Regions from separate parts of the Kitasatospora papulosa genome, predicted to be linked through region 1. Evidence: predicted binding sites of a transcription regulator. Region 1 holds the regulator's gene; the other holds the start of a gene.
What was found. Region 1 encodes HspR, which represses chaperone genes until heat shock. Its sites were predicted from a motif close to TTGAGNNNNNNNNNCTCAA; they were not measured.
Positions count from the first base shown of each region.

Region 2: the regulator HspR is predicted to act here: its motif matches at 2,803-2,821, upstream of lon (endopeptidase La).

Region 1 is NZ_CP108452.1:3,803,389-3,808,341, forward strand. Features, by position in the region: gene grpE (nucleotide exchange factor GrpE) at 1-346, shown strand, start outside; gene dnaJ (molecular chaperone DnaJ) at 440-1,633, shown strand; gene OG362_RS16525 (heat shock protein transcriptional repressor HspR) at 1,635-2,081, shown strand; gene OG362_RS16530 (helix-turn-helix transcriptional regulator) at 2,110-3,123, opposite strand; gene OG362_RS16535 (helix-turn-helix domain-containing protein) at 3,285-4,130, opposite strand; gene OG362_RS16540 (Rieske (2Fe-2S) protein) at 4,669-4,953, shown strand, end outside.
Region 2 is NZ_CP108452.1:2,413,107-2,418,059, reverse strand. Features, by position in the region: gene OG362_RS09965 (HAMP domain-containing sensor histidine kinase) at 1-779, opposite strand, end outside; gene OG362_RS09960 (response regulator transcription factor) at 776-1,513, opposite strand; gene OG362_RS09955 (spermidine synthase family protein) at 1,747-2,433, opposite strand; gene lon (endopeptidase La) at 2,844-4,953, shown strand, end outside.

The DNA.
Region 1 (4,953 bases):
GCTCGACGACGTCGGCCGGGCCCGTGAGCACGGCGAGCTCGTCGGCGGGTTCAAGTCGGTGGCCGAATCCCTGGAGACGGTCGTCGCGAAGCTGGGCCTCCAGCAGTTCGGCAAGGAGGGCGAGCCCTTCGACCCGACGATCCACGAGGCCCTGATGCACTCGTACGCGCCGGACGTCACCGAGACGACCTGCGTGGCGATCCTGCAGCCCGGGTACCGCATCGGGGAGCGCACCATCCGCCCCGCGCGTGTGGCCGTGGCCGAGCCGCAGCCGGGCGCCACGCCCGCGGCGGCGAAGGAAGAGAAGGCAGACGACGAGGAGAGCGGTGGCACCGAGGAGGTCTGACATCGCGTCCGACCACTGCGGTGAACACCGACGGGGCGTGCGGCCGGCCACGGGGCCGGCCGCACGGCCGATCGTCCGGAAGGAGGGACGTCGATGAGCACGAAGGACTTCGTCGAGAAGGACTACTACAAGGTTCTCGGCGTCCCCAAGGACGCCACCGACGCCGAGGTCAAGAAGGCGTACCGGAAGCTCGCCCGCGAGTACCACCCGGACGCCAACAAGGGTGACGCCAAGGCCGAGGAACGCTTCAAGGAGATCTCCGAGGCGAACGACGTCCTCGGCGACCCCAAGAAGCGCAAGGAGTACGACGAGGCGCGCGCCCTCTTCGGCAGCGGAGGGTTCCGGGCCGGTCCCGGCGGTGCGGGCGGCAACTTCAACTTCGACCTGGGCGACCTCTTCGGAGGCGCCCCGGGCGGTGGCCAGACCGCCGGCGCCGGTGGCTTCGGCGGTGGCGGCGGTGGCGGCCTGGGGGACGTCTTCGGCGGACTGTTCAACCGCGGCGGTGCGGGCACCCGTGTCCAGCCGCGGCGCGGTCAGGACATCGAGTCCGAGGTGACGCTCAGCTTCACCGAGGCGGTCGACGGGGCCACGGTCCCGTTGCGTATGTCCAGCCAGGCCCCCTGCAAGGCGTGTTCGGGCACCGGCGACAAGAACGGCACCCCGAGGGTCTGCCCGACGTGTGTCGGCACCGGCCAGGTGTCGCGCGGCAGCGGCGGCGGCTTCTCGCTGACCGATCCCTGCGTGGACTGCAAGGGCCGGGGCCTCATCGCCCAGGACCCCTGCGACGTCTGCAAGGGCAGCGGACGGGCGAAGTCCGCCCGCACGATGCAGGTCAGGATCCCGGCGGGGGTGTCGGACGGCCAGCGGATCAGGCTGCGCGGCAAGGGCAGCCCGGGCGAGCGCGGCGGACCGGCCGGCGACCTCTACGTCGTCGTCCACGTCGACGCCCACCCGGTGTTCGGACGCAAGGGCGACAACCTCACCGTCACCGTGCCCGTCACCTTCCCGGAGGCGGCGCTCGGCGGCGAGGTGAAGGTCCCCACGCTCGGCGGGCCCCCGGTCACCCTAAAACTCCCGGCGGGCACGCCCAACGGGCGTACGATGCGGGCCCGCGGCAAGGGCGCCGTGCGTAAGGACGGCACTCGCGGCGACCTCCTGGTCACCGTGGAGGTGTCCGTGCCCACGGACCTCGGCGCGGACGCCCAGGACGCGCTGGAGGCCTACCGGAAGGCGACCGCGGGGGAGGACCCGCGGGCGGAGCTGTTCCAGGCCGCGAAGGGAGCTTGAGATGGACGGCCGTCGACGCAATCCGTACCAGCTGACCGACGAATCACCGGTCTACGTGATCTCGATCGCGGCCCAGCTCTCGGGCCTGCACCCGCAGACACTGCGCCAGTACGACCGTCTCGGCCTGGTCTCGCCGGACCGTACGGCCGGGCGCGGTCGGCGCTACTCGGCCCGTGACATCGAACTCCTGCGCACCGTGCAGCAGTTGTCGCAGGACGAGGGCATCAACCTCGCGGGTATCAAGCGGATCATCGAGCTGGAGAACCAGGTCGCCGCGCTCCAGCAGCGCGTCGCCGAGCTCTCCGCGGCGGTGGACGGCGCGGCCGTGGCCATGCAGCAGCGTGAGGCCCAGGTGCACGCCTCCTACCGGCGTGACCTGGTGCCGTACCAGGACGTGCAGCAGACGAGCGCGCTGGTGGTCTGGCGGCCCAAGAGGCCCAAGGACTGAGTCGGCAGGAAAGGGCCCGCACCGAGTCTCACGACTCGGAGGCGGGCCCTTTCCGCGTGCCCGGGGCGGTCGCCTCGTCGACGATGCCGGACCGCACGATGAGGGCCCCGAGATGGGTACGGCTGTCGGCGCCCAGGGCCTGCATCAGCTTGGCGATGTGGGCACGGCAGGTGCGGACACTGATGCCCAGCTTCCGTGCCACCGCGTCGTCGACATGGCCCTGGCTGAGGAGCCGGGCGATGCTCTGCTGGACGGCCGTGACCTGGACGCCCGGGGCCGTCGTGGGCAGCTGCCTGGTGAGCGGGGTCGCCTGCGTCCAGAGGACCTCGTAGACCTGGACGAGGTAGCGGACGAGGGCGGGGTGGCGGATCTCCAGCGCCGCGCTGCGGTCGGCGGTGGCCGGGATGAAGGCCACCCGGCGGTCGAAGATGAGCAGCCGCTCCACGGTCAGTTCGGTGGTCCGGACATCGAGGGACTCCGCGGGAACCTGCCGCAGGTAGTCCCTGACCTGGGTGCTGTAGCGCGCCGGATGCTGGTAGATGTGACGGAGCCCGGCACCCCGGGCGATGGCGGTCCTGGCGTTGTCCAGGGCCGTTCGCAGGGTGGTGCGTGGCCGTGTGCTCCCCGGCTGCGCCGTGAGGACCTCGTCCGTGGCCTGGGCGGTGGCCTCGTGGATGGCCGTCCGTATCGCCTCGGGGCCTTCCAGCACGGTGAGGGCCAGATGGGGGTCGCCGTGGGCCAGGGCGGCCAGGGGGGCCAGGGACCGGGTCAGGTCCAGGGTGCGTTCCACACGCTCGTCTATCTCGCGCGCGAGCGGCTGCAGCAGGCGGGCCAGGGCCGCCGAGGGCGGGACGGGGCGGAGCCATTCCGCGTCCCAGGGATCGGCCTGCACCAGCGCCCGGTCGGGCAGGCAGGGTGCGGCGTCGACATCCGAGCGGGCGATCCGCCCCTGTCGCAGAGCCCGTTCGTACAGTGCGAGTCCGGGGGCGCAGAGTTCTCCGGGGCCGTGGTTGTGCGGCGGTTGCACCGGTTCTGTTCCCATCTGGGAGCCCCCCGCTTCGTACGCTGCAACAAGTTGCCGGTGGCGCAAGCCTAGTGTCCGGGTGGAGTGTGGACGTGTTGCGGTCGTGGGGCCCCGCCCGGGTGCCCGGCCCGCCGCTCGTCGTAGAGCGGCGGCGCCTCGCTCCGGCGAGGCATCGTCCGTCAGTTCTTCTGGTCCAGGATTCCCGACTGTGAGATGAGGTAGCCGAGCTGAGCCCGACTGCCGCTGCCGAGCGCCGCGTTGAGCTTGGCTATGTGCGCCCGGCAGGTGCGGACGTTCATGCCGAGCCGACGGGCTATCGAATCGTCGACGTGCCCCTCGACCAGCAGTTGGGCGATGGAACGCTGGACCCCGCTGATCCCGGCGGGGGTCGGGGTGTACGAGACGTCCTCCAGCAGCGGGGTGGCGCGTTGCCAGAGCTGCTCGAAGACGTTGATCAGGTAGGAGACGAGACCCGGGTGCCGGAGCTCCAGCGCGACCGTCAGGTCGTCCTGCGCGGGGATGAAGGCGACGGCGCGGTCGAAGATGAGCATGCGCTGCACGAGTTCCTCCAGCGTACGGATCTCGACGCCCTCCGCCAGCCGCTCCGCGTACGCGAACGTCCCGTGGTGATGGCGGACCGTGTGCTGGTAGAGGGTGCGGATGCTGACCCCGCGGTCCACCACGGCGGTGCCGCGCTCCAGGCCCTTGCTGAGGATGTCCTCGCTGCGCACCCCTCCGGGCTGCACGGTGAGCACCTCGCTACGGCATTCGGCCGTAGCCACGTCGATCGCCGCGTTGATGCGGGTGCCGCCTTCGAGCACGGTGATTGCGTGCGTCGTGGGCGGATCCTGCGCGCTGATGTCCATGAAAGGTTCGAAGGACTCGGTGAGCTCCAGGGAATGGCGCCGGCGCTCCTGGATCTCCCTCTCGATGGGGTGCAGCCGCTGGGCGAGGGCCGCCGACGGAGGTACGGGGCGTAGCCAGTCGGGGTCGTCGGGGTCCGGGTGGAGCAGGGCGAAGTCCATCAGGCACGGAGCGGGCTCCACCTCCGAACGCGGTATGCGGCCGGAGCGCAGCGCGCTCGCGTAGAGACGCTGCCCCGCATCGCATAGTTGGGTGATCCCGTGCCGATGCGCCCCATTTGAGTCACATGTATCCATATCTCCACCCCCCATGTTCCTGAACGTGCAAGAACATGATGCATCGATCCAGTGGTGCTTGCGTGTCCGCGTGAGACATCGTCTTGAGAGCGGGGGAGATGAATCCATCAAGTGAGGACGAAGCCGAAATGTCTAAGCGAATGCTTCGCTCGGTGCTTGCCACAGCTTTCGTGGGGGCCCTGGCCTACGGTGCGTTGGGTGTCCAGGACATCACCTGGGGGGCTGCACAGGCAGAGCAGGCGACGGCAGTGCCCGGTGACATCACATGGGGTGCGGCTCCGACCGACATCACGTGGGGTGCGGACTCGGGCGACATCACGTGGGGTGCGGCTCCGACCGACATCACGTGGGGTGCGGCCTCGGGTGACATCACGTGGGGTGTGGCTCCGACCGGCCCTGTGGCATGACCACCCCGCCGGACGACCGGACCTTCCGACGGGAGATGGCCACGGCGTATCGCTCAGGGTGGCATTTCATCGATCTGCTCACGGCACTTACCCGCCAGGGCGATTCGTTGATGGTCACCCTGTTCGGAGAGCCGATCGTCGTCGTGATGGAAACGGATGACGACATCCGCGCCTATCGCTGTCTTCGCCGGCCCCGCGGAGCGCCGCAGCCCGTTCGATGTGCCGTGAGATACGGCATGATTTTCGTGAATCTCGATCAGCGCGACCACGAGCTGTTCGAA
Region 2 (4,953 bases), 1.4 Mb from region 1:
GGCGGGCTGTGCTTCACGGCGTTGTCGATCAGGTTGGCGACCACCTGGTGCAGGCGCTCCGCGTCCGCGTACGCCGTCAGCTCGGGCGGCGACACGTCGAGGTGCAGATGGACGTCGGTACGCGAGTGGTTGCCCGAACCGGAGGAGAGCCGGCGCTGGGAGGCGGCGAGATTCGCCTCCTTCAGCACACCCGACAGGTAGGGCCAGACCTCGAAACGGCGCGCCTTGATCGCCAGCACGCCGTTGTCGAGCCGGGAGAGGTCCAGCAGGGTCTCCACCAGCCTGCCCAGCCGCTCCGTCTGTTTCAGCGCGGTGCGCATCGTCTCCGGATCCGCGGCGGACACCCCGTCCACCACATTTTCCAGGACGGCTCTGAGCGCGGCGATCGGTGTGCGCAGCTCGTGGGAGACGTTGGCCACCAGCTCCTTGCGGTGCCGGTCCTCCGCCTCCAGGTCGTCCGTCATGCGGTTGATCGTCTGCGCCAGGTCGCCGAGTTCGTCCCGCCGCCCGGCGCCGCTCACCCGTCTCGTGTAGTCGCCGTGCGAGATCGACCGTGCGACGGCACGCATCTCGTCCAGCGGCGCGGTCAGCCCGTGTGCCACGAACTGGGTGATGAGCAGCGTGGCGATCACCGAGAAGACCGTGATGAACCGGAACTCGGTCCTGGTCCGCAGGGCGACGATGAGGAGCCCGGTCGTGATGAACACGGAGATCACCACGAGCGTGCCCAGCTTGGCCTTGATCGAGAAGGGCCGCAGTCCGGAGCCGGGCCGCGTCATGGCGCGGGGGTCTCCAGGGCGTAGCCGACGCCGTGCACGGTACGGATCCGCTCGGCACCGATCTTCCGGCGCAGAGCCTTGATGTGGCTGTCGACCGTGCGGGTCCCGGAGGCGTCCGCCCAGTCCCAGACCTCGGCCAGCAGCTGTTCCCGGGACAGCACCGCTCGCGGGGTGTTGGCCAGGCAGACCAGCAGGTCGAACTCGGTCGGGGTGAGGTGGACGTCGTCGGCGCGCACCCTGACACGGCGCTGCGCGTGGTCGATCTCCAGCTCGCCGAGGCGCAGGATCCCGCTGCGCGGGGTCACCGCGGCCAGCGCGGCCCGTTCCACCCGGCGCAGCAGGACGTGGACCCGCGCCGCCAGTTCCCGCATGGAGAACGGCTTGGTCATGTAGTCGTCGGCGCCGACACCGAGTCCCACGAGCATGTCGGTCTCGTCGTCGCGTGCGGTGAGCATCAGGACCGGGACCGGGCGCTGGGCCTGCACACGCCGGCAGACCTCCAGGCCGTCGAAGCCGGGAAGCATGATGTCGAGCACCATCAGGTCGGGCTGCCAGGCCTCGGCCGCGTCCACGGCCGCCGGGCCGTCGAGTGCCGTCTGCACCAGGAAGCCCTCGGCCCGCAACCGGGCGGAGATGGCGTCGACGATCGTGGCGTCGTCCTCTACCACCAGCACCCGGCGCTGAGCCCCCGGGGTGGCCGCGACGCCGTTGTGGGTGGTGTGTGTCTGTTCCATCGCCCCGCCCCTGCCCGTTCTCGCGGAGGCCATTCCTCCGGAGGCACGGTTATCGCTTGTGGATGTCGTCGGTGATCCCTTGTGACGGTCAGCAGCGTAAAGGCAGAGGAGGCCTCCCGGCTACGCAGGGTGTTGTCCGTCGTGAAGGTGTTACCCGGGGAAAGGGTCCGGATCGGCCGAGTCGCGGTGTCCGGTCCATGGGGGGACCGGGGCGTGCATACCGGGTGGGGGGTTCACTCCCCCCTGAGTGCGAGATGGACCACGTCCGGCACACCTCGGGCAACGGCTACTTCTTCGGTCGTTACTGCGCGGAATCCGGCATTCCGCAAGGTTGACTCGAACTCGGCGGACGGCTGTGCGGACCATACGGCGAGCACTCCGCCGGGCGTCAGGCGCGTCCGGCAGGCCTCGACACCGGCCGCCGAGTAGAGGCTTCCGTTGCCCTCGGTGACGGTCCAGTCGGGGCCGTTGTCGATGTCCAGACACAGGGCGTCGTAACGCTCCGTGGTCGTCCGGAGGTGGTCGACGAGGTCCGTGCGGAGTACCTCGGTCCGGGGGTCCGCGAGCGCCGCGCCGGAGATCCGTCCGAGCGGGCCGTCGAGGTGCCAGTCCACGATGGCCTGTTCGCGCTCGACGACCGCGATCCGGCCCCAGCGCGGTTCCTCGGCGGCCCGGACCAGCGAGAACCCGACGCCGAGTCCGCCGATGAGCACCGACGGCTCCGGCCTGTCGGCGGGCAGGGCCGCGAGCGCCGCGTCGATCAGCAGCCGCTCGGACCGCCCGTCGGAGGTGTCCATCAGGAAGCAGCCGTTGGCGATGATCTCGAAGTCGCTGCCCCGCTCGCGCAGGACGACTTCGCCGAACGGCCCCTCGCGCCGGTCGAGGACGACGGGGCGGTGGGCGTCTGTGGCGGACGGCATGGGCGCGTTCTCCGGTCTGCGGCAGGCGGTGGCGGGCTCCCGGGTTCCCCTCGGGCCGTTCCATGTTTCCCTGCCCGGGGCTCCCGGGCCAGTCGTTTTGCCCACTCCCACTCCTGGGGCCCCGCGCGGGGGCCGTGGTGCCGGTGCCGCCCCGGTGCGTCCTCCCGGACCGGTCCGGGAATGGCCGGGCCTTTTCGTGCGCTGCCGTGGAGGCGGGTGTGGCCGGGGCTCTGATGCCGCCCGCGCGGCGGTGCGGAGCGGGCGTCCCCGCGGGTGCCGCTGGGCCGATTCCCGCAGACGGGGGCGCCGGCGACCTGCTGATCGCTCAGAGCGAACGCGAAGCGGGGAACATTGCCGGGCTCACAAGCATTGAGTCCACATAGCTCAACTTGCCTGCCTAAGGGGAGATCATGACTGAAGGATCCGACGCCTCCAGGACGTCCACGCCGATCGACCTGCCCGTGCTGCCGCTGGACGACGAGGTCGTACTGCCCGGAATGGTGGTACCGCTCGATCTGTCGGACGCGGAGGTGCGCGCCGCTGTGGAGGCCGCGCAGGCCGTCGCGCGGCCGGGGGGCGGCAAGCCCGAGGTGCTGCTCGTGCCGCGCATCGACGGGAACTACACCGGGACCGGCGTCCTGGGCACCGTGGAACAGGTCGGGCGGCTCTCCGACGGGGACCCGGGCGCCCTCATCCGCGCCCGTGACCGGGTGCGCATCGGCGCCGGGACCAGCGGCCCCGGCAACGCCCTGTGGGTGGAGGGCACCCGGATCGACGTGCCCGTGCCCGACCCCCTGCCCGGCTCCGCCGCCGAGCTGGCCAAGGAGTACAAGGCCCTCGCGACCAGCTGGCTGAAGAAGCGCGGTGCCTGGCAGGTCGTGGACCGGGTCCAGCAGATCGACGACATCTCCGCCCTCGCCGACAACTCCGGTTACTCGCCCTTCCTCACCACCGCGCAGAAGGTCCAGCTGCTGGAGACCGCCGACGCGGTGGCCCGGCTGAAGCTGGCCATCCAGTGGCTCGGCGAACACCTCGCCGAGCAGGACGTCGCCGAGTCCATCGCCAAGGACGTCCAGGAGGGCGTCGACAAGCAGCAGCGTGAATTCCTGCTGCGGCGACAGCTCGACGCCGTGCGCAAGGAGCTCTCCGAGCTCAACGGCGAGTCCGGCTCCGGCGACGAGTCCGACGACTACCGGGCCCGCGTCGAGGCCGCCGACCTCCCCGGACACGTCCGTGAGGCCGCCCTCAAGGAGGTCGAGAAGCTGGAGCGCGCCTCCGACCAGAGCCCCGAGGGGTCCTGGATCCGCACCTGGCTGGACACCGTCCTCGAGCTCCCCTGGAACGAACGCACCGAGGACGCCTACGACATCCGCGGCGCACGGGAGATCCTCGACGCCGAACACGCGGGCCTCGGCGACGTGAAGGAGCGCATCACCGAGTACCTCGCGGTGCGCAAGCGGCGTACCGACCGCGGGCTCGGTGTGGTCGGCGGACGCCGCGGCGGCGCCGTGCTGGCCTTGGTCGGCCCGCCCGGCGTGGGCAAGACCTCCCTCGGCGAGTCCGTGGCGCACGCCATGGGGCGCAAGTTCGTCCGCGTCGCGCTCGGCGGTGTGCGGGACGAGGCGGAGATCCGGGGTCACCGGCGTACGTACGTCGGCGCGCTTCCCGGGCGCATCGTCCGGGCGGTCAAGGAAGCCGGATCGATGAACCCCGTCGTCCTGCTCGACGAGATCGACAAGGTCGGATCCGACTTCCGGGGCGATCCGGCGGCCGCCCTGCTCGAGGTGCTCGACCCGGCGCAGAACCACACCTTCCGCGACCACTACCTGGAGGTCGAACTCGACCTCAGCGACGTCGTGTTCCTCGCCACGGCGAACGTTCTCGACGCCATCCCCGAGGCCCTGCTCGACCGCATGGAGCTGGTCACGCTCGACGGCTACACCGAGGACGAGAAGGTCGTCATCGCCCGTGACCACCTGCTCCCGCGCCAGCTGGAGCGTGCCGGTCTGCAGGAGGACGAGGTCGGTCTCGACGAGTCCGCACTGCGCAAGCTGGCGGGCGAGTACACCCGGGAGGCCGGGGTGCGGAACCTGGAGCGGTCCGTCGCCCGGCTGCTGCGCAAGGTCGCGGCCCAGCACGAACTGGGTGAGCGGGAGCTCCCGTTCACGGTGTCCGAGCAGGATCTGCGGGGACTGATCGGACGGCCGCACCACGTTCCCGAGTCCGCCCAGGACCCGGCCGGGCGCCGCACCGCGGTGCCGGGCGTGGCCACCGGGCTCGCGGTGACGGGCGCGGGCGGTGACGTGCTGTTCGTCGAGGCCTCGCTCGCCGACCCGGAGACCGGGGCGTCCGGACTGACCCTGACCGGCCAGCTCGGCGACGTCATGAAGGAGTCCGCGCAGATCGCCCTGAGCTTCCTGCGCTCGCACGGGGCGGAGCTGGAACTTCCGGTCGCCGACCTGAAGGACCGGGGCGTGCACATCCACTTCCCGGCGGGCGCGGTCCCGAAGGACGGCCCGA